Regions from separate parts of the Streptomyces sp. NPDC060209 genome, predicted to be linked through region 2. Evidence: riboswitches for the same ligand, from Rfam matches in the RefSeq annotation. Region 2 holds a riboswitch; each other region holds the start of a gene.
What was found. A riboswitch is a leader RNA that binds a small molecule or an ion and turns the genes downstream of it on or off. The one in region 2 is predicted to bind cobalamin.
Positions count from the first base shown of each region.

Region 1 (9,959 bases), on a different contig from region 2:
GCCATACTGGGCTTCCTCGCCGAAGGTCCCCTGCCGGGCCACGAACTGCGTCGACGGGTCTCCCAGCTCACCGGCTTCACCCGCCCGGTCAGTGACGGCAGCCTCTACCCGGCCATGAACCGGCTCGCCAAGCTCGGTCTGCTGGAGCGCCGGGCCGACCCGCGAGCGGGCGCCGCCCGCTACGTGCTCAGCCTGACTGCGGCCGGTCGCGCCGACATGCTGAAGCGGCTGCGTGAGCCGGCCGAACACGAGATCACCGACTTCACCCGGTTCTCCACGATCCTGGCCTTCCTCTCGCAGCTGCCCGACGCCACCGAGCGGAACGCGGTCCTGCGCCGCCGCCTCGCGTTCCTGGAGGAGCCCGCCGGCTTCTTCTACGACGGCGACCGCCCGATGACCGCCGAGCAGATCACCGATCCGTACCGGCGCGGCCTGCTCCTCACCGCCCGCGCCACCAGCCGGGCCGAGCGCGCCTGGCTCCGCGAAGTCCTTGGCGCGGAAGCGCCCGACCGTCCCTGAAAGACACGGAGGTACGTCCATGCTCGCGTCCTGGTACGAACGGCAGGGTCCGGCCGCCGACACCCTGCACGTCGGGGAACTGCCGGACCCCGAGCCCGGCCCCGGCGAGGTCCGCGTGCGCGTGACCGTGTCCGGCGTCAATCCTGGCGACACCAAGAAGCGACGCGGCTGGCTCGGCTCGTCCATGCCGTATCCCCGGGTGATCCCGCACAGTGACGCCGCCGGAGTCATCGACGCCGTAGGAAGCGGTGTCGACGCACACCGGGTGGGCCGGCGGGTATGGGTGTACGGCGCCCAGTCCTACCGGCCCTTCGGTACCGCCGCCCGGCACACGGTCGTACCGGACCTGCAAGCCGTGCCACTTCCCGACCACCTCGGCGACGAACTCGGGGCGAGCCTCGGCATCCCCGGCATCACCGCCCACCGCGCCGTGTTCGCGGACGGCCCCGTCGACGGCCGGCTCGTCCTCGTACACGGTGTCCTCGGCGGCGTGGGCTCACTCGCCGCCCAACTCGCCGGCTGGGGCGGAGCCACCGTCATCGGCACCGTGCGCCGCGCCGGTGACCTGAACAGCGTCGACCCGGCCCTCGTCCCCCACGCCGTAGCTCTGGACACGGAGGACCCGGCGGCAGCGATCCGCGCGCACGCTCCGGACGGCGTGCACCGCGTCATCGAAGTGTCCCTGTCGGCCAACGCCGACCTCGACAACGCGGTCACCGCACCCGATGCCGTCATCGCCGCCTACGGAACCCACGACGACCGCACAGAACTCCCCTTCTGGCCAATGCTGTTCAACAACATCACCCTGCGCCTGCTCGGCAGCGACGACTTCCCGCCCGAGGCCAAGCGCCAGGCCGCCCGCGACCTCACCGCCGCAGCCGCCGTCGGCGCCCTCCGCGTCGACATCGCCGACCGCTACCCGCTCCAGGACATCGTCGAGGCCCATGACCGTGTCGATGCGGGCGTGCGTGGCCGGGTGCTGGTCTCCGTCCCTGACTGACGCCATCTGATCGTGCCGTCCGGTCGGTGTGATGCCGACATGGGGAGCGGCCCGGCTTCTCCGTCTACGCGGCGTCGACACGACACCATTGTGCGGGTGCTACTTCATCAGTAGTGCGACTCTGGAACAGGTGCCCGTTCGCGCTACTGCCGCGAACAATTCTGCGCGGTCACGACCGGCGGTAGCGCGGTTCTCTCGGCCGTCGAGAAAGGTGTTCGTCGATGAACAGCGCGGGAGCGGAACGGGCACGGGTGCTGGGAGAGCTGATCGCAGCGAGTCATCTGATGACTTTGGAGCAGTTGCCCGGCACGGTGGCGTCGCACGCTGCCCGGGCGGGCTGGCCCCGGGTGCTGATCTATCTGGCCGATCTGCAGCAGGAGCGGCTGCACCTGCTTGTCGGCAATCTTGACGTCGGCCGCCCCGGCGCCGACGTTCCGGTTGATCTGTCCGTCGAAGGGACCGTGGCCGGGCGGGCCTTCCAACTGGGACAGGTCTTTCCCACCTCGGCTTCCGCGAGGGGGCAATGGTGGGTCCCGCTGCTGGACGGCGCCGAGCGTCTGGGTGTGCTCCGGGTCGGCGTGCCGGGCGCACGGATCGAGGCGGACGAGGATCTGAACAGGCTCGCCGGACTGATCGCCCTCCTCCTGGAGAGCAAGCGTGGGACGAGCGACTCGTACTCCCGGTTGGTCCGCCGTCGGAAGATGAACGTAGCGGCCGAGATGGAATGGCAGCTGATGCCGCCGCGCACTTTCGCCACCGACCGAGTCCTGATCAGCGCGGTCATGGAACCGGCCTACCAAATCAGTGGCGATGCCTTCGACTATGCGCTGGCCGGGGAGACCGTGCATCTTTCCGTCTTCGACGCCATGGGCCACGACACCGCCGCCGGATTGACCGCCAACCTCGCGTTGGGCGCCGCCCGCAATCATCGCCGCCAAGGGGCTGACCTCCTTCAGACAGCCGAAGGCGTCGCGGACACCCTGACCGGGCAATTCGCGGGCAGCCGCTACGCCACAAGCATCCTGGCCGACCTTCATCTGGCCACCGGCGTGCTGACCTGGACGAACTACGGCCACCACCCCCCGGTTGTCATCCGCGGCAACCGTACCGTCGTGCACCTGTTCTGCCCGCCCGCGCCCCCCATGGGAACCGGGCTGGGCGTGCCAGGCACCGTACGCCACGACCAGCTGGAACCTGGGGACCGTTTGCTGCTCTACACCGACGGCATCACCGAAGCGCGCAACCGAGAAGGGCGGGAATTCGGTCTCACCGGCCTGACCGACTTCCTCATCCGCCACCACACAGACGGCCTTCCCGTACCGGAAACCCTCCGGCGGCTGATCGGGCACCACCTGGCCCACCACTACGACCGCCTGAACGACGACGCCACGGTGATGCTCCTGGAGTGGCACGGCCCGACCCCCTACCAACCCACCCAGTTGCAGGCGCTGACAGGTTTGCCCCCCACCTCCGACGCGGAGGCGATCGCCTCCGCATGGGCCCAGCAACCCGCTGACGCCGCCGGCACCGGTGGGGCCGGGAAGCTTCCCGTCAGTCCGCCGAACAGAACGTGACGAGTGAGTCGGCCGGCCGGCCCGGGCAGCCTCACCATGCCTCTGAACTGTGCACATACCCGAGCGTGAGACCTTGGGCTTGAACTGGAAGGCAGCATGCTGACCAGTCGTTCTTCCTGTATCGCCGCCTCGGGTACTCGCATCGGAGGCTTCCCCGGCCTCATCACGATGTTCCGGCGCGATGCCCAGGGGGCGGTGCATGGAAGAGCGGAAACGCCCTGGTGCGCCGTACCTGCGCTGGCCGCATCACGTCCAGCAGTGACAGCATTGGAGAGGCGGACAACCGAACAGCGTGAGGAGCAGCGATGCGTACTCGCCCGTCCGACGTCACGCAGGATCCGAGGACGGTCGTAGGTCTGGACGGCTCGGAGCATGCCTGGGCCGCCGCGCTCTGGGGTGCGGCCGAGGCGGCGCGGCTTCACCGAGGCCTGTCGCTCGTGCACGCCGCGGACCTGGACCGCCTGGACCGGTTCGCTTCGTTCGAGACGTCCGAGCACGTACGGGACACCGGCAACGCCTTGCTGACGAAGTCGGCGGAACAGATCCGGCAGCGATTCCCCGATCTCGACGTCACTGTCAAGTTGAGCCGCAGGAAGCCGGTTCCGGCCCTCCACGCTTCGGTCCGGCCTGGCGGCACGATCGTCGTCGGCAGCAGAGGGAGCGGTGGGTTCGGTCCCCTCCTGCTCGGATCGGTCGGTCTGGGGGTCGTCATCGGCAGTCCCGCGCCCGTCGTCGTCGTCCGTGGTGAGCTCGAACGCGAGGACGGCACGCCCGTCACGGCTGCCGTACGGGACGAGCACGACGCGCAATGGCTGGTCCGCGCCGGACGCGAAGCCGAGGCCCGCAACAGCCCTCTTCGGTTGGTGAGCGTCCGGAACCTGCTGGCCAGGTTCGGCGAGCGTCAGGCCCCGCGCGATGACGCCGAGCGACCTGGGGCTCCTGGCGAGCAGCTGCTGGTCGACCTGGCCTCCCGGGTCCGCGAAAGCAGCCCCGGCCTCACCGTGCAGACCGAGGTGGTCACGGCCCGGTCCACAGCGTCCGCCCTCGTCGAGGCGAGCCGGCACGCAGATCTCCTGGTGATGGGGAGCCATGAGCGGCGCAGTGCCTCCGTCCTGGGGCTGGGCCACGTCGTGCACACGCTGCTGCACCACTCCCACTGCCCGGTCCAGATCGTGCCCTACCGGCGTGAGGAGAGGGGAGTCGTCGAGGAAGGGCTCAGGGAGGACGAAGGCTGATATCGGCTCCGCGGGGCGAGCGCGCGCTCGCCCGGACCGAGGAGGGACCATGCAGAGCGATCCACGGATTCTGACTCTGGACGGACCCGTGGTCGTCGGAACCGACGGCACCAAGGACGCGGCCCGGGCTGTCCGCTGGGCGGCTTCCGAGGCGGATTCCAGGGGCCGGCCTTTGAGCATCGTCCATGCCACCAGGACCGAATCAGGGCATGCTCATCTGTCCGGCAGCGGGGTGCAGCGGGCGAAGGGCCTTGCCGCCGAGGTGCTGGCCGAGGCGGCGGAGATCGCGAGAGAGACCGCTCCCGGTCTCACGGTCTCAACCACGGCATGCCCGTACGAGACAGCGTCCTGCCTTCTCGGCGAGGCCGGCAAGGACGGCACGGTCGTCGTGGGGACCCGTGGGCACGGAGGGTTCCTGGCCCTGCTGGTGGGCTCCGACGCTCTGCGGACAGCTGCCCGGGCACATGTGCCGGTCGTCGTGGTGCCGCGGCAGGAGCACAGTCGGCCGACGGAGGTCGTCCTGGTCGCCGCACGGGACGAGCGGGACCGGGAAGCGGTACGCCTCGCCGCCGACCTGGCACTGCGTCGCGGTGCGGCGCTGCGCGTGTTCAGTGCCTGGATCTTCCTCGAGAACGTCGGCAGCATGGCGACGATGTTCGGCGATCCTGCCGATCTCGCGACGGCGGAGGCGGCGGAAACCACACGTGTCGTCGCCGAACTGCGGGCCGACCATCCCGGTCTTCCGGTGTCCCACGACATCGTTCGAGCGGCATCGGCCGCCGCCGTGCTGGTGGCGGCCACCTCCGACGCCGACGCGGTGGTCATCGGTTCGCGCAGGCGGTCCTCCCCCGTCGGCGCTCCTCTGGGACACGTGACGCACGCGGTCCTGCACCACTCGCACTGCCCGGTGCTCCTCGTCCCGCTCTCCCACCGGGGCTGACTCCCACCGTACCGGGCACACCTGCGTGACGGCCGGACGGGTCGTCGACGTGACACTCCACGGGTACGGGCGCGTGGGGCCTGCTTGTCAACGCCCCCCACCTGCCACTACTGTCGCCACGCCTTGGTGAACGGGAAATCGGTGTGATGCCGGTGCGGCCCTCGCCACTGTGATCGGGAAGTCCGGCTCCGGCCCTCACGGGCAGCCACTGGGTCCTTGTGACCCGGGAAGGCGGAGTTCGGGCGGTGGTACCCGTAAGCCAGGAGACCGGCCAAGGCACTTCAACCATCCACGAGGTGCTGGAGAGGGTCTGCTCAGTCATGCACATAGCCGAGGGTTTTCTGCCTCCGGCGCACGCGATCGCCTGGGGTGTCGCGTCCGCGCCGTTCGTCGTCCACGGAGTCCGGTCACTCACGCGTGAAGTCAGGGAGAACCCTGAGAGCACGCTGCTTCTGGGGGCTTCCGGGGCCTTCACGTTCGTTCTTTCCGCATTGAAGATCCCCTCCGTGACGGGAAGTTGCTCGCATCCCACGGGTACGGGTCTGGGCGCCATCCTGTTCCGCCCGCCGATCATGGCGGTGCTGGGCACCATCACCCTGCTGTTCCAGGCCCTGTTGCTCGCCCACGGCGGCCTGACCACGCTCGGCGCCAACGTCTTCTCGATGGCGATCGTCGGGCCCTGGGCGGGGTACGCGATCTACAGGCTGCTGCGCCGGTTCGACGTGCCGCTGATGGTGGCGGTGTTCTTCGGCGCGTTCGTCGCCGACCTGTCCACCTACTGCGTCACCAGCGTGCAGCTGGCACTCGCCTTCCCGGACCCGAGCAGCGGTTTCCTGGGCGCGCTCGGCAAGTTCGGCTCCATCTTCGCGGTCACCCAGATCCCGCTCGCGGTGAGCGAGGGGCTCCTGACCGTGCTGGTGATGCGACTCCTGGTGCAGTCCAGCAAGGGGGATCTGACCCGGCTCGGCGTGTTCCTCGCCGGCAAGCAGGCCCGGACCAGGACGGCCGAGACCGAGGCGGTGGCCCGATGAACAAGAACACGAAGATCAACGCCCTGCTCCTGCTCGTCGTGGCCGCGCTGGCCGTCCTGCCCCTGGCCCTCGGCCTCGGCGACGGCGAGAAGGAGCCGTTCACGGGTGCCGACGCCCAGGCCGAGACGGCGATCACCGAGATCGATCCCGATTACGAGCCCTGGTTCTCTCCGCTGTACGAACCGCCGTCCGGTGAGATCGAGTCGGCGCTGTTCGCCCTTCAGGCCGCGCTCGGCGCGGGTGTCCTCGCCTACTACTTCGGCCTGCGGCGCGGGCGTCGTCAGGGCGAGCTGCGCGCGACCGCGGGCGGCGGCGGGGCCGAAAGCGGCGCCGGTGAGACCACGGCCCGAAGGACCTGAGCGCACGTGCTGCCGATCGACGCGGCGGCGCACAGCAGTCGCTGGCGCCGCCGCCATCCCGTGGACAAAGCCGTGCTCGGCCTGGGACTCACGGTGCTGGCCATCTCCCTGCCCCCCTGGCCCGGCGCGGCCCTGATCCTCGTCGCCGCCCTGGCCGTACTGCTGGGGCCGGCGGGGGTTACCGCCCGCCATCTGTGGCGGGCGTACCGGGTGCCCCTGGGTTTCTGCGTCACCGGGGCCGCCACACTCCTCGTACAGGTCGGCGGGCCGGAAGGGCTCGTCACCCTGGCCGACGGGGGGCCGGTCCGCGCCGGTGAGCTGCTGCTGCGCACCTCGGCCGCGTCACTCGGGGTGCTGCTGTTCGCCTTCACCACCCCGATGTCCGACCTGTTGCCCCGTCTGGTCAAGGCGGGGGTGCCCGCGCCGGTCGTCGACGTGGCCCTGGTGACCTATCGCATGAGCTTCCTGCTCCTCGACTCGATGCGCCGGATCCGGGAGGCCCAGGCGGCCCGGCTCGGGCACACGACCCGGGCCGCCACCTGGCGGTCCCTGGCGGGCCTCGGGGCCACCGCGTTCATCAGAGCCTTCGACCGCGCGGCACGGCTCCAGGCGGGACTGGCCGGGCGCGGGTACGACGGAACCCTGCGCGTCCTGGTACCCGAGGCTCGTGTCTCCGTCCGGTTCGTGGCCGTGAGCGTCGCGCTGCTCGCGGCCCTCACCGCCCTGACCTTCGTCCTGGAAAGGCCGCTGTCATGAGCGAATCCGTGCTGCTCGCCCTGCGGGGCGCGTCCTTCGCGTACGAGGAAGGCCCTGCAGTGCTCAGTGGCCTCGACTTCGAGGCTCACGAAGGGCGTGCGCTCGCCCTCCTCGGCCGGAACGGCAGTGGGAAAACCACGCTGATGCGGCTCCTCAGCGGCGGACTGCGCCCACGGGACGGCCAGTTGACGGTCGAGGGCCGTCCCGTCACGTACGACCGAAAGGGGCTCACCAGGCTGCGTACCAGCGTCCAACTGGTGGTGCAGGACCCGGACGACCAGCTGTTCGCCGCGTCCGTCTCCCAGGACGTGTCGTTCGGACCACTGAATCTCGGCCTGCCCGACGCCGAGGTACGCGCCCGGGTGGACGAGGCGCTCACCGCCCTCGACATCACCGCGCTGGCGGACCGGCCCACCCATCTCCTCTCCTACGGACAGCGCAAACGGACCGCCATCGCGGGCGCGGTCGCGATGCGGCCCCGTGTGCTGATCCTCGACGAGCCGACCGCCGGGCTCGATCCGGACGGCCAGGAACGACTGCTGGACACACTCGGCGTTCTCCGGGACGGCGGCACCACCGTCATGATGGCGACCCACGACGTCGATCTCGCCCTGCGCTGGGCCGACGACGCCGCACTCCTCACCCCGGCCGGTGTCCGCGCCGGGCCCGCGCCCGCGATGCTGGCCCGTACCGATCTCCTGCGGGAGGCGGGGCTTCGGCTGCCGTGGGGCATCGCGACCACTCAGCTGTTGCGCACACATGGCCTGTTGGGCGAAGCGGAACCCGGCCCGCGTACCCCCGAGCAGCTCGCGGCGGGCTTCGCCCCGCAGGCGTGCGCCGGACGGGCATCGACCGACGGCTGACGCCCCTGAGGCCGGGGCCGGCCGGCCCCGGCCTCGCCGGGGTGCCCGGAGCGCGATCGACGGCATCCCGGCCCCGGGGCCGAGCGGGCGAGGGTGCCGGCGGGGCGATTCCGAGGGTCCGGGTGACGGACGGATATATGAGGACGAGCGACTCCGTACGCCGGCGGGGCCGCTGCGGACGGGGGCCGTCCGTACGACTCCGCGAAAGTCGCCGTGTCCACCTCAGGCGACAAAGTCCGCGCGTGAGCACGGCGCCGAGCTCACGAAGCGTGTACTGATCCGACGACCTATCAACTAAACGTCAGCCGTCTTTCCCGCGGGTTAACACACACGCACAGGCGAACCACTGTGCGAATATGACGCGCGACTCCCGAACGGCATATGCATGAGCCACGCAGTCGCGGATGATCTCAAATAGTGAGAACCGAACGTGAGGCACATCCCCAGGCCACAGAGGTTCGGCGAATGATTCAGCTCGTTGGGCATCGACTTTCGGACTCTTCACAAAGGGTTAACTCCATAATCCCTCCGGCCTGTTAGCGTCCCTAAGGAAGAGTGAAGTCCATGAGGAGGTGAAGCGTGCGCGTGGCGGCAGTCCGGTTCGTGCTCGCGTTCCTGATGGGCTTCCTATTGGCCCCGCACTCCGGCACGCCGTCGACGGATGCACACGCGTCCGCCCCGGGAATTCGGGCGGACAGCCTTCCGAATGCGACCGCCGGAGAGGCGCACGTCGCCTACGGCACGTGCGGCACACCCGATCGCGGGGGTGACCCGAACGGCCTTCTTCGCCATCGCGACCGGCATCGCTCCGCGACCGTTCCCGCTCCTGAGGCACCGCCACGTTCCGCGGTGACGAGCGACGTCGGCGGCATGCTCGGCCCCGCGGCCGTCGCTGCGATGGGCAACGCGCACCACACCTCCAGATCCTCGACCGCACACTCCTCCCCCGTGCTCCAGGTGTTCCGCTGCTGAGCTGACCCGAGGCATTGGGCGTGCTGCCCCCCTGCCCGCACTCCTGCGGGACTCATCGACGGGGGGTCATGCCGACCTGCCCTCCAAGCCCCAGTTCTCGTACGCATACCGACGCGCCGCACTCGGGCGCGCCAGGAGGAACCACTGGCATGCAATCCCACGTCGATCACCACGCGGACCACGCGGTAGAAGCACCGCACATCAGCGACAGCGCCGTCTGGGCACCCCCGCCCGGCGACGTGCGCTCGGCCCCCTTCCGCACGGGATGAGGGCCGCCATGGACCGCGTCACCAAGTTCCCTCACCTGCGGCAGGACTTCGCCGCGTCACTCGTCGTCTTCCTCGTCGCTCTGCCCCTGTGCGTGGGCGTCGCCGTCGCCTCGGGGGTCCCTGCCGAGCTGGGTCTGATCACCGGCATCGTGGGCGGCCTCGTCACCGGCTTCATGCGCGGCAGCAGTCTCCAGGTGTCGGGGCCGGCCGCCGGTCTCACCGTGCTCGTCTTCGAGGCCGTCCAGTCCTTCGGACTGCCCGCGCTCGGCGTGATCGTGCTGACGGCGGGGCTGCTTCAACTGGCCATGGGCGCACTGCGGCTGGGCCGCTGGTTCCGGGCCATCTCCGTCTCGGTCGTCGAGGGAATGCTCGCGGGCATCGGCCTCGTCCTCATCGCGGGGCAGCTCTACGCGGCCGCCGGCGTCGAGGCACCGCTCTCCG
Region 1 is NZ_JBHWZS010000280.1:241-10,199, forward strand. Features, by position in the region: gene ACFWFI_RS34510 (PadR family transcriptional regulator) at 1-519, shown strand, start outside; gene ACFWFI_RS34515 (NADPH:quinone reductase) at 539-1,519, shown strand; gene ACFWFI_RS34520 (PP2C family protein-serine/threonine phosphatase) at 1,771-3,093, shown strand; gene ACFWFI_RS34525 (universal stress protein) at 3,399-4,328, shown strand; gene ACFWFI_RS34530 (universal stress protein) at 4,378-5,268, shown strand; cobalamin riboswitch at 5,376-5,559, shown strand; gene ACFWFI_RS34535 (energy-coupling factor ABC transporter permease) at 5,589-6,299, shown strand; gene ACFWFI_RS34540 (energy-coupling factor ABC transporter substrate-binding protein) at 6,296-6,658, shown strand; gene cbiQ (cobalt ECF transporter T component CbiQ) at 6,665-7,414, shown strand; gene ACFWFI_RS34550 (energy-coupling factor ABC transporter ATP-binding protein) at 7,411-8,277, shown strand; partial or broken gene ACFWFI_RS34555 (SulP family inorganic anion transporter) at 9,527-9,959, shown strand, end outside.
Region 1: it holds a riboswitch for cobalamin, as region 2 does, so the genes downstream of both, ACFWFI_RS34535 (energy-coupling factor ABC transporter permease) here and ACFWFI_RS18070 (cobalamin biosynthesis protein) in region 2, are expected to answer to the same signal.

Region 2 (9,959 bases):
CCGGTATTCGGCGCGGGCCGGGCCGGGAGTGAGCCGTGCGCAGCCGAGCAGCATGTCGGCGGCGGACTGCTCGATGTTGCCGGCGGGGCTCTGGGCGGCGACGCAGATCTGCTCCAGCTTGACCCAGACCGCCCAGTTGCCCAGCGGAGTGAGGGTGGCGTGGCCGGTACCGAGCGTGAGGGCACCGACGGAGGCGAGGCCCTCGAGGGCCCAGTCGAGCAGCAGCGCGTTCAGGTCGGCGGGCCGCCCGCCGGCGGGGGCGGGCTGCTCCTGCGGCCCGTACGGCACCTCGCACCGCTCCTCGTGGAGTTCCGCGACGCGCTGTCCGAGCAGGTCGAGGAGTGCGGGCACGGTGACGGGGCCCGCCGAGAGCTGGAGGAGGGACAGCACCTGGGGTACGGCCTCGATGGCCTCCGCCACCGCGGTGGCCTCGATGCCGTCGGGTGAGGCGTGGACGAGCGACCAGGCGTCGAAGAGCGCCACCCAGCCGCGGAGCACGGCGGACTCGTCGCGGTCCCAGGCGCGCAGCCGCCAGCCGGGGCGGGCGGTGTCGCCGTGCAGCTCGATGAGTCCGGCCAGCCTGGCCCGGTCCCAGCCGGCCCTGACCTGGGCCGGGGACAGTTCGAGCGCGGCGGCGGCCCGCTCCAGGGCCTGGGCGGCGAGCGGGGCGGTGCCCGTGCTCGTCCCGTCCGCGGCCCAGTGGGCGATCCGTACGGCGTCGGCCAGTACGGCCCTGGCCTGGCGTGCCAGTTCGGCCGGGGGCGGTGTGCCCTCGGGTGGGCGGGGGGCCGGCCTGGTGCGCCGGGTCGTCACGGCCTTACGGGCGGTCGCCTGGGGTCGCGGGCGGACAAGTCGCAGCCTGGAGTCGCGCGGGGTACGGGACGTCACGAGGAGCAGTCTTGCCTCTGACGGGCCGAAAGCCCAAACGGAAGCCGTGTCACCGGGGTTCGGAGGGCTGCCGGAGCGGGGCACCAACCGGGCGCTTCCGGCCCATCAGCTCACATCAGGGGCGTGAGGAAGCGGCGGAGCGCCTCCTCGTATCCCGCCGGGTCGGCATTCCACATCGCCGCATGCGGAGCCTGCGGTACGGAGTGCAGGGTCACCAGGTCAGGTCGGCGGGCGACGAGTTCCCGGGACTGCTGCCAGGAGGCCAGGGTGTCGTCGGGGCCGTGGAAGACGAGCGCGGGGACGTGCAGGGCCGTCGGCACCGAGGTGTCCAGGAGCCGGGCTCCGTGCAGTCCGGTCTGGCCCTGGGCGGCCCGGACGGCGAGGGGCAGCAGCGCGGAGGGGACGCCCCGGGCCGAGGCGAGAGCACGCAGGGTCGCCTTCCAGTCCAGGACCGGGGAGTCGAGGACGAGGCCGCGGATGCGATCGCGGAGGGCGGAGTTGACGGCCGCGTGCAGGGCCATCGAGGCCCCGGACGACCAGCCGTGGAGGATGACGTTCTCGGCCCCGTAGCGCACGGCGTAGCGGATGGCCGCGTCGAGGTCGCGCCACTCGGACTCGCCGAGGTGGGCGAGCCCGTCCGGGGAGCGCGGGGCGCCCGGGTCGCCGCGGTAGGCCAGGTCGAGCACGGGAAGCTGCTGGTCGTGGAGGAACCCCATCACGTTCATGGGGTGATCCCTGGTGGTGCCGAGACCGTGCACGGTGATCACCCAGGTGTCGCGTGCTCCGGGCACGAACCAGGCGGGCAGGGCACCGAGTTCTCCGGGGACCTCCACCTCCTTGTACGCGAGTCCGAGGGCGGCGAGCGGGTCGCCGCGGTGGAGCTCCGGGGTGAGGCGCACCCTGGCACCCGGTTTCAGGCTGCCGAGGGTCACGCGTTCCAGCCGGCGTACGACGGTGTCGGCGGAGGCCGCGGCGTTACCGGGCAGCTGTTCGATCACCGGGCCGGCCACCGCGTGGACGCCGCGGCCGGCCAGTCCGTACGTACCGGGGCGCAGCGCGGAGAACGAGCGGGTCAGGGTGATCTGCCCTGCCGCGGTGGCGTGCACGGTGAGACGCCGGTCGGCCGGGAAGGGACGTGGCGAGGGCGCCCCGAGGGCGGCGTCGCTGGCGTAGCGTCCGGCGGCGACCGCTGCCGCGCCGGCGCCGAGGATCGAGGTGGCGGCCACTGCTGCCGCTGTTGCCGGGCGCACGGCTCCAGTGTCCTGGGCCAGGGCGCCGACTGCCAGTGGGCGTCGGCCGTACGGTGCGGCGCCGGGCTCAGCCGGGCTGGCCGTACCCCTCCAGGGCGTCCTGCACGTCGCGCAGCTGGGCCGGGGTGAGGAGGGTCGGCCGGTGGCCGGGCACGGAGCTCGCGGTGAGCCAGAGCCTGCACATCCATTCGAGCTGGGCGGTGCGGTCGTAGGCCTGGTCGAGGGAGTTCCCGTAGGTGACGGTGCCGTGGTTCTGCAGCAGGCAGCCGGTGCGGTCGCGCAGGGCGGCCAGCATGTTGTCGGCGAGCTCCTGGGTCCCGTAGCGCGCGTAGGCGGCGGTGCGGACGGGGCCGCCGAGCACGGCGGCGGCGTAGTGGACGAGGGGCACCTCGGCGACGAGGGTGGAGACGGCCGTCGCGTGCACGGCGTGGGTGTGGACGACGGCCGCGGCGTCGGTGCCGCGGTAGACGGCCAGGTGGAGCGGGAGCTCGCTGGTCGGGACCAGGTCGCCCAGGACCTGTCGCCCTTCGAGGTCGACGCCGACCGCGTCCCTTGGCCCGAGCCGGTCGTAGGGCACCCCGCTGGGGGTGACCAGGACGACTCCGCCGACCCGGGCCGACACATTGCCCGAGGTGCCGACGACCAGCCCGTCCGCCGCCGTCCGCCGTGCCGTCGCGACGACGCCGTCCCACGCCTGTCGGATCGCGTCCTTGTCCATGTCACTCATGCGGGGATCCTAGAGTCACGTGACCGATGTCTCCCCAACGGGGCATATCGGTCGTGACCGGGACCACCCGCGCGGGGCGGCGGCCGGGCGCCGCACCGGCGGCGGCGGTCCGCCCCACTCCTCGCGCACACAAGCGGAACCCGCGTACGCGATTGGGGTCACCATGCCGCCCTGCCCAGTTCATCTTCCGTTCACCCTGGTTGCTTACGTTCCACGTGCCAATGACGTCGAACGATTGCCTGGGTAAATGGAACACATCACGCTGCTGCTCGCGATCGTGATCGTGACAGCTCTCGTGTTCGATTTCACGAACGGTTTCCACGACACCGCCAACGCGATGGCAACCACCATCTCGACCGGCGCTCTCAAGCCCAAGACAGCGGTGGCCATGTCCGCCGTTCTCAACCTCGTCGGCGCGTTCCTGTCGGTGGAGGTCGCCAAGACGATCTCCGGCGGGATCATCAATGAGAACGGCCTCAGAACCGAGGTCATTTTCGCCGCGCTCGTCGGCGCCATCCTGTGGAATCTGCTGACCTGGCTGGTCGGCCTGCCCTCCAGTTCCTCCCACGCACTCTTCGGCGGCCTCATCGGCGCCGCGGTGATGTCGGCCGGCTGGTCCTCGATAAACGGCGGCACCGTGGTCACGAAGGTCCTGCTGCCCGCGATCGCCGCGCCCGTGGTGGCCGGTATCGCCGCGCTGCTGGCCACGAAGCTGACGTACCGCCTCAACCGGAAGATCACCGACGAGGCCCAGCTCAAGTCGACCGCCAAGGGCTACCGCGCCGGCCAGATCGCCTCGGCCGGTCTCGTCTCGCTCGCCCACGGCACCAACGACGCGCAGAAGACCATGGGCATCATCACCCTGGCCCTGGTCACCGGCGGCGTCCTCTCCCCCGGCTCCAACCCGCCGGTCTGGGTCATCGCCTCCGCCGGTATCGCCATCGCGATGGGCACCTACCTCGGCGGCTGGCGCATCATCCGCACCATGGGCAGCGGCCTCACCGATCTGCGTCCGCCGCAGGGCTTCGCGGCCCAGACGAGCGCGGCCACGGTCATCCTGGCCTCCTCGCACCTCGGCTTCTCCCTCTCGACCACCCAGTCCTGCTCCGGTGCCGTGATGGGCGCGGGCCTCGGACGCAAGGGGGGCGTGGTCCGCTGGTCCACCGCCACCCGGATGTTCGTCGCCTGGGGTCTGACGCTGCCCGCCGCCGGTCTGATGGGCGCAGGCGCCGAGTTCCTGACCAAGCAGGGCCCCTGGGGCGTCGCGGTGGTCGCAGTACTCCTCGTCGCGGGCTCCGGCGCCATCTGGCTGCTGTCGCGCCGCAAGCCTGTCGACCACACGAATGTCAACGCGACCGCGGACGAGCCCGCGGGCGTCGTCACGACCGCCATCGCGGCCGTCAGCCCGCCGCCCGCGGGCATGAGTGTGCCGGACCTCAAGACCACCATCCACGCCCCGGCCACGACGGCCGAGACCCCGGCCGACCGACCGGCCACGGTGTAAGGACAGATCCGCATGAACATCGACTGGGCAGCTCTCGCTTCCGTCTTCGGCGTCAGCCTCGTGATCACCGTCGCACTGGTCGGCCTCTTCACCCTCGGCATCACCGGCCTCGCCAAGCAGACATCGACGGCGCAGGGCGGCGGTGCCGGTGCCCTGGCGCGCACCGGCGCGTACGCCTGCTTCGCGCTGTGCGCGGCGGCGGTCGCGTACGGGATCTATCTGATCGTCGCCTGACCCGCCGGGCGGACACGCATCGGGCCGGACACACCGCGTGTGTGTCCGGCCCGATGTGCGTCTCAGCACACTGAAGCCTCGCAGGTCAACGGCAGGTTGACGGGCCTTCACGGGGCGTGGTGGACTGCCGGAGCCATTTACGGCGACAGGAGAGGAAGCCGGTGCGAATCCGGCGCGGTCCCGCCACTGTCACCGGGGAGCAGCCTCCACACGGAAGTCACGGTCCGCCACCGCGGACTGGAAGGCCGGAGGAACTGCGGATCCGGAAGCCAGGAGACTCTCGTCGCCGGTCACGTCGAACCAGGGCGCGGACCCTGAGTGAGGACATACGCCATGTCTGGCTGCCCTGCGTCGGTCGCTGCACCACCTGTCGACAAGGTCCTTCGAGGCGCGACGGCCGGCTGAGCGGTGCGAGCGGACCGCATCTTCGCGTACGGCGCCGCCGCCGGTCTGATCGGCGACCTGCTGCTCGGTGATCCCCGGCGGGGTCACCCCGTCGCCGTCTTCGGGCGCGCCGCGGCGGGCGCCGAGAGCCGGCTGTGGCGTGATCACCGCGGCTGGGGCGCCCTGCACACGCTCGTCTGCGCCGGGGGTGCCACGGGCGCCGCCGCACTGGCCGCCCGTGCCGTACGGAACCGTCCCGCCGCGGCCGTGGCACTGACCGCCGCCGCCACCTGGTCCGTCGTCGGGGGCACGTCGCTGGGCCGTGAGGCCCGCGCCATCGGCGGGGCCCTGGCCGCGGGGGACATCGAGCTGGCCCGGGAGCGGCTGCCACATCTGTGCGGCCGCGACCCACAGGCCCTGGACGCGCCCGGGATCGCCCGCGCGGTGGTGGAGTCCGTCGCCGAGAACACCTCCGACGCCGTCGTGGGGGCCCTGGTGTGGGGCGCGCTCGGCGGAGTGCCCGGGCTGATCGGCTTCCGGGCCGTCAACACGCTCGACGCCATGGTCGGGCACAAGTCGCCCCGCCACCGGCGCTACGGCTGGGCGTCGGCCCGGCTCGACGACGTCGCCGGCTGGCCCGGGGCACGGCTCACCGCTGTGCTCGCCGTCGCGGCCGGGGGACGCCCACGCGCGGCCGTCCGGGCCTGGCGGGCCGACGCCGGGCGGCATCCCAGCCCCAACGCGGGCCCGGTGGAGGCCTCGTTCGCGGGAGCGCTCGGCGTGCGGCTCGGCGGCACCCTCGCGTACGGCGGGCGGGTCGAGCACCGGCCGGTGCTCAACGGCGGGGCCGGCCGGGACGTGCGGGTCACGGACATCGAACGCGCGGTGCGGCTGTCGCGCCGGGTGAGTGTGCTGGCCCTCGCCGTGTGTGCGGCGGGGCGGCTGGCCATGGGACGGAGAGCCACATGAGCGGCGGACTGCTGGTCGCTGGAACCACTTCGGACGCGGGCAAGAGCGTCGTCACGGCCGGGATCTGCCGGTGGCTGGTGCGCCGGGGGGTGAAGGTCGCTCCGTTCAAGGCGCAGAACATGTCGCTGAACTCGTTCGTCACCCGGGAGGGCGCGGAGATCGGCCGGGCCCAGGCGATGCAGGCGCAGGCCGCCCGGGTGGAGCCGTCGGCGCTGATGAACCCGGTGCTGCTCAAGCCCGGCGGCGACCGCTCCAGCCAGGTCGTCCTGATGGGGAAGCCGGTCGGCGAGATGAGTGCGCGCGGCTACCACGGGGGGCGGCAGGAGGCGCTGCTGGGGACGGTCGTGGACTGTCTGGAGCAGTTGCGGGGCACCTATGACGCAGTGATCTGCGAGGGGGCGGGCAGCCCGGCCGAGATCAATCTGCGGCGCACGGACATCGTGAACATGGGCATCGCGCGGGCCGCGCGCTTTCCCGTGCTGGTGGTCGGCGACATCGACCGGGGCGGCGTGTTCGCCTCGTTCTTCGGCACGACGGCGCTGCTGAGCCCCGAGGACCAGTCGCTGATCGCCGGATACCTCGTGAACAAGTTCCGTGGTGACGTGTCGCTGCTGGAGCCCGGTCTCGACATGCTGCTCGGGCTCACTGGGCGGCGGACGTACGGGGTGCTGCCGTACGCCCATGGGCTGGGCATCGACGAGGAGGACGGGCTGCGGGTCTCGATGCGCGGCACCGTACGGGAGTCGGTCGTGGCGCCGCCGCACGGCGAGGACGTGCTGCGGGTCGCGGTGTGCGCCGTACCGCTGATGTCGAACTTCACCGATGTGGACGCTCTGGCGGCCGAGCCGGGTGTCGTGGTGCGGTTCGTGGACCGGGCGGAGGAGCTCGCCGACGCGGATCTGGTGATCGTGCCGGGGACGCGTGGCACCGTGAAGGCCCTGGCCTGGCTGCGCGAGCGGGGGCTGGCCGACGCTCTGCTGCGGCGGGCCGCCGAGGGGCGGCCGGTGCTGGGGATCTGCGGCGGGTTCCAGGTGCTCGGTGAGCGCATCGAGGACGACGTGGAGTCGCGGGCCGGCCTGGTCGAGGGGCTCGGACTGCTGCCGGTGCGGGTCCGCTTCGGCCGGGAGAAGGTCCTGGGCCGGCCCGCCGGGGCGGCGCTCGGGGAGCCGGTGGAGGGGTACGAGATCCACCACGGGGTCGCCGAGGTGAGCGGGGGCGAACCGTTCCTGGACGGGTGCCGGGTGGGCTCGGTCTGGGGGACGCACTGGCACGGCTCGCTGGAGAGCGACGCCTTCCGGCGGGCGTTCCTGGGTGAGGTCGCGCGGGCCGCGGGGCGGCGGTTCACGGTGGCGCCGGACACGAGCTTCGGGGCGTTGCGGGAGGAACAGCTGGACCGGCTGGGGGACCTGATCGAGGAACACGCGGATACGGACGCCCTGTGGCGGCTCATCGAGACCGGCGCGCCGGAGGGGCTGCCGTTCCTCGCGCCGGGAGCGCCGCCCGCTCCTGTGCCGGGCTCCGCTGCCCGTACGCCCGAGGGGCGCGAGGAAGGTCCTCGACCGCCGGACGGGCCGGCTGCGGCCGGACTTGATCGTGCAGATGTCATCGCTACAGAGGAGGCTTCGTGAGTACGCCGTATCCCTTCACCGCCATCGTCGGGCAGGACGATCTGCGGCTCGGGCTCCTGCTCAACGCCGTCAGTCCCGCCGTCGGCGGCGTTCTTGTCCGGGGCGAGAAGGGCACCGCCAAGTCCACCGCCGTACGGGCGCTCGCCGCGCTCATGCCTGAGGTCGCGGTCGTGGCGGGGTGCCGCTTCTCGTGCGACCCGGGAGCGCCCGATCCGGCGTGTCCCGACGGGCCCCACGAGGCGGGGACGGGCGTGTCGCGTCCGGCGCGGACCGTGGAGCTTCCGGTCGGCGCGTCGGAGGACCGGCTGGTCGGGGCGCTCGACATCGAACGGGCCCTCTCCGAAGGCGTGAAGGCCTTCGAGCCGGGGCTCCTCGCCGACGCCCATCGCGGGATCCTGTACGTCGACGAGGTCAATCTGCTCCATGACCACCTGGTGGACCTGCTGCTCGACGCGGCGGCCATGGGCGCCTCGTACGTCGAGCGCGAAGGTGTCTCGGTCCGTCACGCGGCACGTTTCCTGCTGGTCGGGACGATGAACCCGGAGGAGGGCGAGCTCCGGCCGCAGCTGCTGGACCGCTTCGGGCTGACCGTCGAGGTGGCCGCCTCGCGTGAGACGGACCTGCGCGTCGAGGTCGTGCGGCGGAGGCTCGCCTACGACGACGATCCGGCTATGTTCGCCGCGCGGTGGGCCGGCGAGGAGGCCGCGTTGCGTGAGCGCATCGTCGCCGCGCGCGCCCTGCTCCCCCGTGTGGTGCTCGGCGACGGCGTGTTGCGGCAGATCGCGGCGACATGCGCGGCGTTCGAGGTCGACGGGATGCGTGCCGACATCGTCATGGCCCGTACCGCGACGGCGCTGGCCGCGTGGGCGGGACGCGAGGAGGTCGTCGCGGACGACGTGCGGCAGGCCGCGCTCCTGGCACTCCCCCACCGGCGCCGGCGCAATCCGTTCGACGCGCCGGGACTGGACGAGGACAAGCTGGACGAGGCCCTCGACGAGGCGGCTGACGAGCAGGGCGGGGGCGACGACGATCCTGACCCCGACGGGCCCGGCGGCGGGGTGCCTCCGCAGGGCGGCGGCCCCGACGACGGCGGTACGGACGCTGGTGGTCACGACGACGCCGGTGACGACGCGCCGGGCCGGGAGGAGACCGGGAGCGGCGGCGCCCCCACCCCGGGCGGCGGCGCCGGAGAGCAGCAGCCCGTACGGGCCGGCGAACCGTTCCGTACGAAGATGCTCAGCGTGCCCGGTCTGGGCGAGGGCGCGGCCGGGCGTCGGTCCCGGGCGCGTACCGAACACGGCCGGACCACCGGATCGCGGCGGCCCGAGGGGGCGCTGACGAAGCTGCACCTGGCGGCGACCGTGCAGGCGGCGGCGCCGCACCAGCGTGCGCGCGGGCGGTCGGGGCGGGGTCTCGTCGTACGGCGTGACGATCTGCGGCAGGCGACGCGGGAGGGGCGCGAGGGCAATCTCGTGCTGTTCGTCGTCGACGCCTCCGGGTCCATGGCGGCCCGGCAGCGGATGAGCGCCGTGAAGGGGGCGGTGATGTCACTGCTGCTGGACGCGTACCAGCGCAGGGACAAGGTCGGTCTGGTCACCTTCCGGGGCAAGGACGCCGAGGTGGCGCTGCCGCCGACCTCGTCGGTCGACGCGGCGGCCGCACGGCTTGAGTCGCTGCCGACGGGCGGGCGCACCCCGCTGGCCGCCGGACTGCTCAAGGCGCACGACGTGCTGCGGGTGGAGCGGCTGCGTGATCCGTCGCGGCGGCCGCTGCTCGTCGTGGTGACGGACGGCCGGGCGACCGGCGGCGTCGATCCGCTGGCGCTGGCGGCGCGGGCCGGGCGGCTGCACGCCTCCGAGGGCACCGCGTCGGTCGTCGTGGACTGCGAGTCGGGGTTCGTACGCCTCGGTCTCGCCGCACAGCTCGCCCGGGATCTGGGAGGCAGCGCGGTCTCGCTCGACGAGCTGCGCGCCGACTCGATCGCCGGGCTGGTCAAGGACATCACTGCTGCCGGGAGGGCCGCGTAATGCCACAGGGACAGCCTGTATCGGTACCGGACGACGGGCTGACGACACGTCAGCGACGTAACCGTCCACTGCTGTTCGTCCATACGGGCATCGGCAAGGGCAAGTCGACGGCGGCCTTCGGGCTCGCCCTGCGGGCCTGGAACCAGGGCTGGCCGATCGGAGTGTTCCAGTTCGTGAAGTCTGCGAAGTGGAAGGTCGGCGAGGAGAACGCGCTGAAGGTGCTCGGGGCGAGCGGCGAGGGCGGCAGTGTCGACTGGCACAAGATGGGCGAGGGCTGGTCGTGGGTCCAGAGGGACAATCAGCTGGACAACGAGGAGAAGGCCCGCGAGGGGTGGGAGCAGGTCAAGC
Region 2 is NZ_JBHWZS010000083.1:16,494-26,452, forward strand. Features, by position in the region: gene ACFWFI_RS18045 (hypothetical protein) at 1-813, opposite strand, end outside; gene ACFWFI_RS18050 (alpha/beta hydrolase) at 999-2,138, opposite strand; gene ACFWFI_RS18055 (class II aldolase/adducin family protein) at 2,206-2,865, opposite strand; gene ACFWFI_RS18060 (inorganic phosphate transporter) at 3,113-4,369, shown strand; gene ACFWFI_RS18065 (hypothetical protein) at 4,382-4,603, shown strand; cobalamin riboswitch at 4,754-4,883, shown strand; gene ACFWFI_RS18070 (cobalamin biosynthesis protein) at 5,012-5,956, shown strand; gene ACFWFI_RS18075 (cobyric acid synthase) at 5,953-7,584, shown strand; gene ACFWFI_RS18080 (putative cobaltochelatase) at 7,581-9,611, shown strand; gene cobO (cob(I)yrinic acid a,c-diamide adenosyltransferase) at 9,611-9,959, shown strand, end outside.

Region 3 (9,959 bases), on a different contig from region 2:
GGCACTGCCGCCCGATTCCTCCAGGAGAGCCGCCCCATGCCCGACAGCCCAGCCCTCCTGGTCATCGGTGAATGCGTCGCAGACATCGTCCGGCTGCCGGGCGCGCCGGACCGGATCCATCCCGGCGGCAGCCCCGCGAACGTCGCGTACGGGCTGGCGAGACTGGGCCGGAGCACCACCTTGCTCACCCAGCTGGGCCGGGACTCCAACGGGCGGCTGATCGAGGACCACCTGGCTTCGGCCGGCGTGCGGGTCCTGACGGACGGGAGCGGTGACCCCACCCCGGCCGCCACGGTCGACCTCGACGACGCGGGCCGGGCCACGTACGGCTTCGAGATCACCTGGACGCTGGGCCCGGTGGAGGAGCCCGTCGAGCCGCCCCGGCACGTCCACACCGGGTCCATCGCCACCGCCCTGGAGCCCGGCGCCGGCACCGTCCTGGACCTCGTCCGCTCACACCGGGCCGCGGCGACCGTCAGCTACGACCCCAACGTGCGGCCCGAGCTGATGGGGGACCGCGCCCGTGCCGTGCTGCGGGCGGAGCGCTTCGTCGGGCTGAGCGACGTCGTCAAGGCCAGCGACGAGGACCTGCGATGGCTCTACCCGGACGAGACCCCTGAGGAGGCCGCCGGGCGGTGGCTGCGCTCCGGGCCGGCGGTCGTTCTGGTCACCCGGGGCGCCGGAGGGGCAACGGCGTTCCTGCCGGGCTCGGCGGTGAGCATCGGCGCGCCGCCCGTCCAGGTCGCGGACACGGTGGGGGCGGGCGACGCCTTCATGTCCGGCACCCTGCACGCCCTGGCCTCGTACGGACTGCTCGGAGCGCAGGGCCGCGCACGGCTGCGCTCCCTGGACACCGCCGTCCTGGGCGACGTGCTGCGCCACGCCGTGGCATCTGCCGCCGTGACAGTCGCGCGGGCCGGGGCCCTGCCTCCCGACGAGGGGGAGCTGGAGGCTGCCCTGGCCGCTCTGCCCGTCCCGGAGCGGTAGGGGCGCCCAGGGTGTCCTCGTCCGTACCCCGGTCGTTGATTTCGTTATGACCGTGACCCTTACCGACACCGTCCCACCGTCCACGACCGAACTGCTGACCGGCGTCCTCCTCGGTCCGGAATTCCGCCGCGAACACGGCTTCTGGCAGCGGCTGATCAGTACAGAACCGTTCCGCCGCCCCGCTGGTGGAACGCCCGACGAGCGACTGGAGCTCGCTTACGACCGGTTGCGGATCCTCAACCGAGCGCTCGACAGCGGAGCCCGACTCGCCGCCGACCCACGAGCGCTGGCCGCCCTGCACGCCTGGCTCGGGCCGGTGGACCCCGCACTGACCACCGTGGCGGGCATCCACTACAACCTCTTCCTCGGCAGCCTCCTCGACCACGACTGCGTGGGCCGCCGCGACCTGTCGGACTATCTGACGATGCGGCGCATCGGCACCTTCCTCTGCACGGAGGTGGCGCACGGCAACAACGCGGCGGCCATGGAGACCACCGCGACGTACGACCGTGAACGCGACGGCTTCGTCCTGGACACCCCGAACGCCGGCGCGCAGAAGTTCATGCCCAACACGAGTCCGGCGGGCGGAGCGAAGTCCGGACTGGTCGCGGCGCGTCTGGTGGCCGAAGGGTCGGACCACGGCGTACGCCTCTTCCTGGTGCCGCTCACCGACGAGGTGCAGGCGCTGCCAGGCATCCGGGTGCGGCGGCTTCCCGCACGGATGGGCAGTCCGGTGGACCACTGCCTGACCTCGTTCGACCGGCTCTTCGTCCCGAGGGACGCTCTGCTGGGATCCGGTGAGGAGGGCGACGCCCCGGAGGAGTTCAGAACCGGACCGGGCGACAGGCGGCGGCGCTTCCTGACCTCCATCGGGCGGGTCATGCCCGGCCGGATCTCCATGAGCGCCTGCGCGGCCGGCTCGGCCCGCGCGACCCTGGCGGTCGCCGTGCGCTACGGCGGCCACCGCATGATCTCCGGGACCCGGGGCACGCCGCCGGTGCCCGTCAACGCCCACCGGACCCACCACGGGCCGCTCGCCTCGGCCATGGCCACCGTCTTCGCCATGAGCCTGCTGTACCGCAGGGCACAGGATCGGTGGGAGGCCTGTACGGACGAGGAGGGCCGGACGGACGCGGGGACGCTCGTCGATGTCGCCAAGGCATGGATCACCTGGCGGGCCCGTGACGTCATCGTCGAGAGCCGTGAACGCTGTGGCGCGCAGGCACTGCTGGAGAACAACGGCATGACCGAACTCGTCACGGGCGTGGAGGGAGCCATCACGGCGGAGGGCGACAACATCGCCCTGTACGCCAAGGCGGCTGCCGACATGCTCTTCGCCGCCGAGCCCGGCCGTGAGGACGTCCGGGCCCCGTGCGCCGGCGACCTGGCCGACCCGGACTTCCTCGGCGCACTCCTCGCCTCGCTCCAGGACATCTGGTTCGCCCGGGCCAGGGAGCGCGCGCTGCGCGAGCCCGACGCCGACAACCTCGGACGATGGAACGCGGCCTCGGGTCCCGCCCTGCGCGGGGTCGAGGCCTATGCGTACAGGCAGGCCGCCGAGGCCTACGCCGAGGCCCGCGCGGCGCTGCCCGAAGGGGCCGCCAGGGACCGGCTGGGAGAGCTTGAGCGGCTGTTCGCCGTCGAGTGGCTGGCCCGCAACAGCGGTGATCTGCTGGCCGCCGGTCTCCTGAGCGGTGATCAGGTCGAGGCCCTGGCGCAGACCACCGAGGAGCTGATCGCGGCCGTCGCCGGGCACGCCCCGGAACTGGCCGACTCCTTCGCCCTGCCCGAGGCGCTGCTCGCCGACTGGCCGATCGCCGGCCCCGGTTACGCGGACGCGTACGACGATCCCGAGGCCCCCTGGAACACCGTCCCGGCAGACGCCCGATGAGCGCCGCACGCAGGGAGCGGGCGGTGTGCGAGCGGCTGGGCGAGCGCCTGGAGATCCTGGGTCTGCGCGCCGTCCTGCTGGCCTACTGGGGCACGACGTCCGTGCTCGCCCGCAGGGCCGGGAAGCCGCGGACGGACCGCGGCGAATCGGTTCACCCCAAGCGCTGACCCGCCCGACAGCCGGCCGGTACGGGGGGAAGACGCCCGCCCGCCGTACCGGCGACGGCCCCCGAGGCCGCCGACACGCCGCGTGATAACTTGCAGACGCCAGTCACACTCCACGTGGAGTCAGGGAATCCGGTGCGAATCCGGAGCTGACGCGCAGCGGTGAGGGGGACGGGCGGGGCCACGGCCACTGGGACACCCTCGGGTGCACCGGGAAGGCGCTCCGTCCGGACGAATCCGAGTCCGAAGACCTGCTGGCACCCGCTTCCGCACCGGGGGCGGAACACCGTACCGGGCTTCGCGCATGAGCCCAGAGACGCCGAGGGACTCCGTGCCGCCCATAGCCAGCACCGTACGCCGAACCGCCCTGCTCATCGCGGGACTTGTCCTCCTGACCGCCTGCGGCGGAGGGGATGATACGTCCGACGGCGCCGCACCGGACGGCGCGGCCGACGGCTTCCCCGTGACCCTGAAGAACTGCGGCCGCACGGTGACCGTCGACGCGGCACCGCGTCACGCCGTCTCCCTCAACCAGGGATCGACGGAGATCCTGCTCTCCCTGGGCCTCGCCGACCGGCTCGCCGGCACCGCGACCTGGACGGACCCGGTGATGAAGGGCCTGGAGAAGGACGAAGCCAGGGTGCCCCGCATCGCCGAGAACCAGCCCTCATCCGAGAAGGTCCTCGCCGAGGAACCGGACTTCGTCAGTGCCTCGTTCGAATCCACCCTCGGCAAGGGCGGTGTGGCGTCCCGCGACCAGTTCGAGGAGCTGGGCGTACCGACGTACCTCTCACCCACCGACTGCGCGGGCAAGGACAACACCGGCAGCAGTGACGGCTCCCGCACCGAGCCCCTGACCATGGACGGCGTCTACGGCGAAGTGCGCGACCTCGCCAAGGTGTTCGGCGTCCCGGAGCGGGGCGAGGAACTGGTCACGAGTCTCCAGGGCCGCATCGACAAGGCGACCGCGGACATCGACGCGTCCGACGCCACCCTGCTCTACTGGTTCGCCAATGCCGAGGCCCCCTATCTGGCGGGCTGCTGCGGCGCCCCCGGCATCATCACCGAGGAGCTCGGCGCGAAGAACGTCTTCGACGACACGCACGAGGAATGGCCCCAGATCAACTGGGAGACCGTCGCCGACCGCAACCCCGACGTGCTGGTCGTCGGCGACCTGACGCGCAAGTCGCAGACGGCCGAGAGCGCCGAGAAGAAGATCGCGTTCCTGGAGTCCAACCCCGCCACGAAGAACATGGACGCCGTCCGGCACAAGCGGTACGTCCTGCTCAGCGGCCAGGCCATGAATCCGACCATCCGGACCGTGGAGGGCGTGGAGCGCGTCGCGGCGGGGCTGCGTTCGTTCGGACTCGCGGGGTGACGAGGACCGAACACGCTCCGGACGTACGCGCGGAGCCGCCGCCCCCCGCCCGGACTGCCGCCGGAGCCCGGATCCTGCGCGACGGCCTCCTGTGGAGCGCCGGGGTCGCCCTGCTGCTCCTGTCCGTCGCGGTCGCCGTCACGATCGGACCCGCCCGGATCTCCGTCCCGGACGTCTGGTCCGCCGTGGCCTCGCACCTCGGCCTCGGCGACGGGCGGCTGACCCCGATCCGGGACGGCATCATCTGGAATCTGCGCATGCCCCGCACCCTGCTCGCCGCGGTGTGCGGGGCCGGGCTCGCGGTGTGCGGCACCGTGATGCAGTCGCTGCTGCGCAACCCGCTCGCCGACCCCTTCGTCCTCGGAGTGTCCTCGGGGGCGTCCACCGGGGCGGTCGTGGTCGTCGTCCTGGGCGTCGGCGGGGGAGCGGTGCCGGTCTCGGGCGGTGCCTTCGTCGGGGCCCTGTGCTCGTTCGTACTCGTCCTGCTGCTCAGCCACACACTCGGCGGATCCACCGACCGGGTCGTGCTCTCCGGGGTCGCGGCCATGCAGCTCTTCTCCGCGCTCACCTCCTTCGTCGTGATGACCGCCGCCGACGCCGAGCAGACCCGGGGCGTGCTCTTCTGGCTGCTCGGCTCGCTGAGCGGGGTCGGCTGGACCGATGTGTGGATGTGCTCCGCCGTGCTGGCCGTGACCCTGCTGATCTGCCTCGGCCATGCCCGTACCCTCGATGCCTTCGCCTTCGGCCAGGACGCCGCCGCCGCCCTCGGGGTGCACGTGGCACGCACCCGGATCGTGCTGCTCTGCACGACCGCACTGCTGACCGCGGCCCTCGTCAGCTCGGCGGGCGCCATCGGGTTCGTCGGCCTCGTCCTGCCGCACGCCGCCCGGGCGCTGACCGGGTCGGGGCACCGGAGGCTGCTGCCGGTGACCGCGCTCGCCGGAGCCGTGTTCCTGGTCTGGGTCGACACCCTGGCCAGGACCGTCCTCGATCCGCAGGAGGTCCCGGTCGGGGTGGTCACCTCCCTCATCGGGGTGCCCGCGTTCGTCCTGGTCCTCTACCGCACCCGGAGGAGCGCATGACCCGGGAGCAGCAGGGGACAGGCACACCCGGCGACGGCCTGCGGGCGGCGCGGGTCAGCAGGGAGGCAGGCGGGAGAGTGGTCCTGGACGGGGTGAGCATCGCGCCGCCGCCCGGCGCCACGGTCGGCCTCCTGGGACCGAACGGCTCCGGCAAGACCACGCTGCTGCGGGTGATGGCCGGTGTGCTCGCCCCCGGAGCGGGCGTCGTGACCCTCGACGGCCGCACGCTCGCCGAAACCGGCCGGCGAGGAGTGGCCCGTCGCGTGGCCGTCGTCGACCAGCACGCGGTCACCCAGGTCGACCTGAGCGTCCTGGACGTCGTACGGCTCGGCCGCATCCCGCACCGGCGCGCCTGGTCCGCGCCCGGCCCCGGGGACGAGGACGCCGTGCGCGAGGCTCTGGCGCGCACCGGTCTCGCCGACCGCGCCGCCCAGTCCTGGCACACCCTGTCCGGTGGTGAACGCCAGCGGGTCCAGATAGCCCGCGCCCTCGCCCAGGAGCCGCGTGAGCTCCTGCTGGACGAACCCACCAACCACCTGGACATCCAGCACCAGCTGGAGCTGCTGTCCCTGGTCGCCGCGCTGCCCGTGACCGCGGTTGTCGCGCTGCACGACCTCAATCTGGCCGCGATGTTCTGCGACCGGGTGACGGTCATGAAGGAAGGCCGGGTAGTGGCCGGCGGAACGCCCTCGGAGGTGATCACCGAGGAACTCATCGCGGATGTCTACCGTGTACGCGCGGTGGTGACGCCGGAAGGGCCGGACGGGCGCCCCTCGGTGCGCTTCCTGCCGGGAGAAGCCGTCCGCCTACGGCGGAAGTGCGACGAGAGGGCGGGCCCGTGAACCGCCCGGGTCCGCCCCTCGCTACTGTCGCGCGGCCTTTCGCCGCTGTGTGAGGGGGTCAGCGACGCCGTCCCTGGCCGTACTCGCCGCCCATGTCCTTGTCGCTGCCCGTGTCCTTGCCGTCCGCGTAGTCGATCTTCTCCTTGCGGAGCTCGGCGGAGACTTCCTTCTGTTCGGTGACCTTGCTGGTTTCGAGGTGGACCCGCTCCACCGGGACCGCCTCCTTGCGGACGGTGGCGCGTTCGGCGTGCAGGGTGACTTCGACGTCCTGTTCGCCGAGGTCGTTCATGCCCTTCGCGCCTGTCGCCTTCTCGCCCGGCTGCAGAGGCTCGCGCACCACGCGTACCTCCTCGTGGGACACCGGCACCGTCCGTGTGACGTTCTCCGTCACGACGTACTTGTGCAGGCGCGCCTTCCCGCTCTCGTACTCCTCCGTTCCGACCTGGAGCTGCTCCTCGGACCGGACCATCTCCTCCCGGCCGCCGGCACCCGCGGCGGCCCGCTCGGCTCCGGCTCCCGCCATCGGGCGGGACGTGGAGGAAGCCTCCGTGTCGCGATGCCTGCCCATGCCGGCACCGGTGGTGCCCATGCCGGCCGGGGTGCCGGTGGTCTTGGCCTTGCCGGCCGCACCGGCTGCTCCGGCCGCACCCGCGGCACCCATGGCAGCCGTTCCGGTCCCGGACGTCGTGCGCGCGTCGCCGCCCGCTCCGGCGTGACCGGTGCCCTTCCTGGTCAGCCCGTAGTGCCGGTAGAGCTCCTCCTCCTCCGATACGGAGAGATGCGCGTCCGCGTCCACCCTGGGGGCGTCCTTGACGCGGTCCTTCGGATGCGAGATGTGCAGGTCGGAACTCACACGGCGGGCTCCGGCAAGCGGTACGAAGCTCTCCTTCATGCCGAACATGCCGGTCTTGACCGTGATCCAGTCGGGCTTGCCGGTGTCGTCGTCGACGTACACCCGCCCCACTGTGCCGACCTTCTCGCCGTCGCTGTCGTAGACGGTCAGACCGTCGAGTTCTCCGGAATCCGTGAAACCGTCAGCGGCTCCCATGGCCGATTCCTCCTCGCCCGGGCGCGTCCTGCGGTTGGGTCCAGCAGGGAAGGCGCGTCCGGATTCCATCGCGCCTCACCCGGTTGGACGCTGCAACTTCCCGGCCTGGGCGGCGAGCGGCGCAGGACACCGGGGAGGGGCGGTGGCGCCGTTTCACGCGTGTCTCGGTCCGCCACACGCGTTACGCCATTCGAGTGAGCACTCTCCCGGGTGCGCCGGAGATGCGGCCCTGGCACGACCGTATGATCGACGCGCCGCCGCCGATCGTCGGCAGGCCTGACAGGGGGGTGCGCCATCGGATCCGTAGGCATCAGCGTGCCCCGGCAGGGCGGCGAGCTGCTGGCCCGGCAGGAGGACGGCCTCGGACTGCACCATCTGGTCTGGCGGCTGGGACCCGGCTGGCGGGTGTGCAGCAGCGCCGTGCTCGGCGGCGGGATCGGTCCGCGCGCCTGGATCCTGAACGCCCAGGTGCCCGGCGGCTATCCCCGGCTCGACCCCGACCGGCACCTGGCGGAGATCGCGGCGGCCGAGGCGCTCGACGGCCCGGGCGCCGGGCTGATGACCGCCGCGGATGTCACCGCGTACACCGTCGCCGAGGACGGCGGCGTGACCGCGACCGTCACCGGTGGCCTCGGTGTGCGGGGATGGGCCGCCGCCCCGGCCGAAGGCTCCGACGGCCCGCTGCCGCCCGGCACCGTCAACATCGTCGTCACCGTCCCCGTTGCGCTCTCCGACGCCGCCCTGGTCAACGCGGTGGCCACCGCCACCGAGGCGAAGGTCCAGGCTCTCGTCGACGCCGGACTCGACTGCTCCGGGACGCCGACGGACGCGGTGTGCGTCGCCGCGCCCGACCCGGGAGGGCAGCCGGGCGAACCGTTCGCCGGACCACGTTCGCGCTGGGGCGCGCGACTCGCCAGAGCCGTGCACCGAGCCGTACTGGAGAGCGCGCTGCGGCAGTCTTGAGACCCACCGGTCCCCGGACCACGCCGCACCGACGAAGGGAACCTCCCCATGACCACCGCATCCGCCCCGGGCGCACCGATCGTCGCGGTCCTCGGCACCGGCATCATGGGATCCGGGATGGCCCGCAGCCTGCTCAGGGACCGGCTGCCCGTCCGGGTCTGGAACCGCACGCGGTCCAGGGCCGAGCCGCTGGCGACCCACGGCGCCACGGTGACGGACACGGCCGAGGAAGCGGTACGCGGAGCCGACGTCGTCCTCACCGCCCTGAACGACGGCCGGTCCGTGGCGGAGACCCTCACCGCCGCGACACCCGGCCTGCGCCCGGGACAGGTCTGGCTGCAGAGCTCCACCGTCGGCCTCGACGCCACGACCGACCTCGTGCACCGGGCCGCCGGACTGGGGCTGGTCTACCTCGACGCCCCGGTCTCCGGCACGAAGCAGCCCGCGGAGCAGGGCGCACTCACCGTGTTCGTCTCCGGCCCGTCCGGTGCCCGCGCGACCGTACTGCCCGTCCTGGAGGCGATCGGGCAGCGCACCGTGTGGATCGGGGAGGAACCGGGAGCCGCCACCCGGCTCAAGCTCGTCGCCAACACCTGGGTGATCAACATGGTCAACAGCGTGGCGGAATGCCTCAATCTCGCCGAGGGACTCGGGCTCGACCCGCAGCTCTTCCTGGACGCGATGAAGGGCGGCCCGCTGGACACCCCGTACCTCCAGGGCAAGTCCGCGGCGGTGCTCTCCGGCGATCTCAGCCCGAGCTTCGCGCTCTCCACCGCGCTCAAGGACTCCCGGCTGATCCTCGACGCGGCCGAGGCCTCCGGGGTGAAGCTCGACCTGGTCGCCGCCTCCGCCGAACGGTTCACCCGGGCGGAGGCGGCCGGACACGGCGGCCAGGACATGATCGCCACGTACTACGCCGGCCGCCCCGAGTAGCCGCTCAGACCACGGTCACCGGGTGCCTCACCACCGCGTCGAAGAGGTAGCCCTGGGTGTTGTGGGCGGTCGTCGCCGGCTGGGTGCGGCCCGAGCGGTCCGTCGCCCGCGCGAGCAGCACGCCCGGGCCCGCCTCCTTCGGAACCCAGTCGGCGGTCCAGCGGACCCAGCTCCCGGGCCTGGGCTCGTCGCGCAGCCGCGCAGGACGCCACCGGGTGCCCCCGTCGGTGCTGACCTCGACCGAGCGCACCGGCGCTCCGCCCGACCAGGAACGGCCGGTGAGCAGATGCCTGCGGTGGGCGGCGAACGAGGCGCCCGGCGCGAGCTCGAACGCGCTCTTGAGCGTCTGACGGGTCAGCGGCGCGCTGCCCTCGGGCGGGTATCCGGGACCGAAGAGCCGGTAGAGGCCCGTGTTCCAAGGGCTCAGCAGCGGCTCCGAGCTCACCTCGATGTCGCCCACCCACTTGATGTTGGCTATGCCGACCCAGGACGGCACGATCAGCCGGACCGGAGCTCCGTGGTCCGGCGGCAGCGGCTCCCCGTTCATCTCGTACGCGAGCAGTACGTCGTCCAGGGCCTTCGCCACCGGCAGGGGCCTGCGCACCCGGCCCAGATTCGTCCCGTCGCTGACGACCTCCGCGTCCAGGCCGCGGGGCAGTACGTCGACCGCG
Region 3 is NZ_JBHWZS010000161.1:7,239-17,197, forward strand. Features, by position in the region: gene ACFWFI_RS26540 (carbohydrate kinase family protein) at 37-987, shown strand; gene ACFWFI_RS26545 (acyl-CoA dehydrogenase family protein) at 1,034-2,878, shown strand; gene ACFWFI_RS26550 (hypothetical protein) at 2,875-3,045, shown strand; cobalamin riboswitch at 3,129-3,316, shown strand; gene ACFWFI_RS26555 (ABC transporter substrate-binding protein) at 3,347-4,420, shown strand; gene ACFWFI_RS26560 (FecCD family ABC transporter permease) at 4,417-5,502, shown strand; gene ACFWFI_RS26565 (ABC transporter ATP-binding protein) at 5,499-6,344, shown strand; gene ACFWFI_RS26570 (PRC and DUF2382 domain-containing protein) at 6,403-7,392, opposite strand; gene ACFWFI_RS26575 (adenosylcobinamide amidohydrolase) at 7,732-8,355, shown strand; gene ACFWFI_RS26580 (NAD(P)-dependent oxidoreductase) at 8,404-9,288, shown strand; gene ACFWFI_RS26585 (sulfite oxidase) at 9,293-9,959, opposite strand, start outside.
Region 3: it holds a riboswitch for cobalamin, as region 2 does, so the genes downstream of both, ACFWFI_RS26555 (ABC transporter substrate-binding protein) here and ACFWFI_RS18070 (cobalamin biosynthesis protein) in region 2, are expected to answer to the same signal.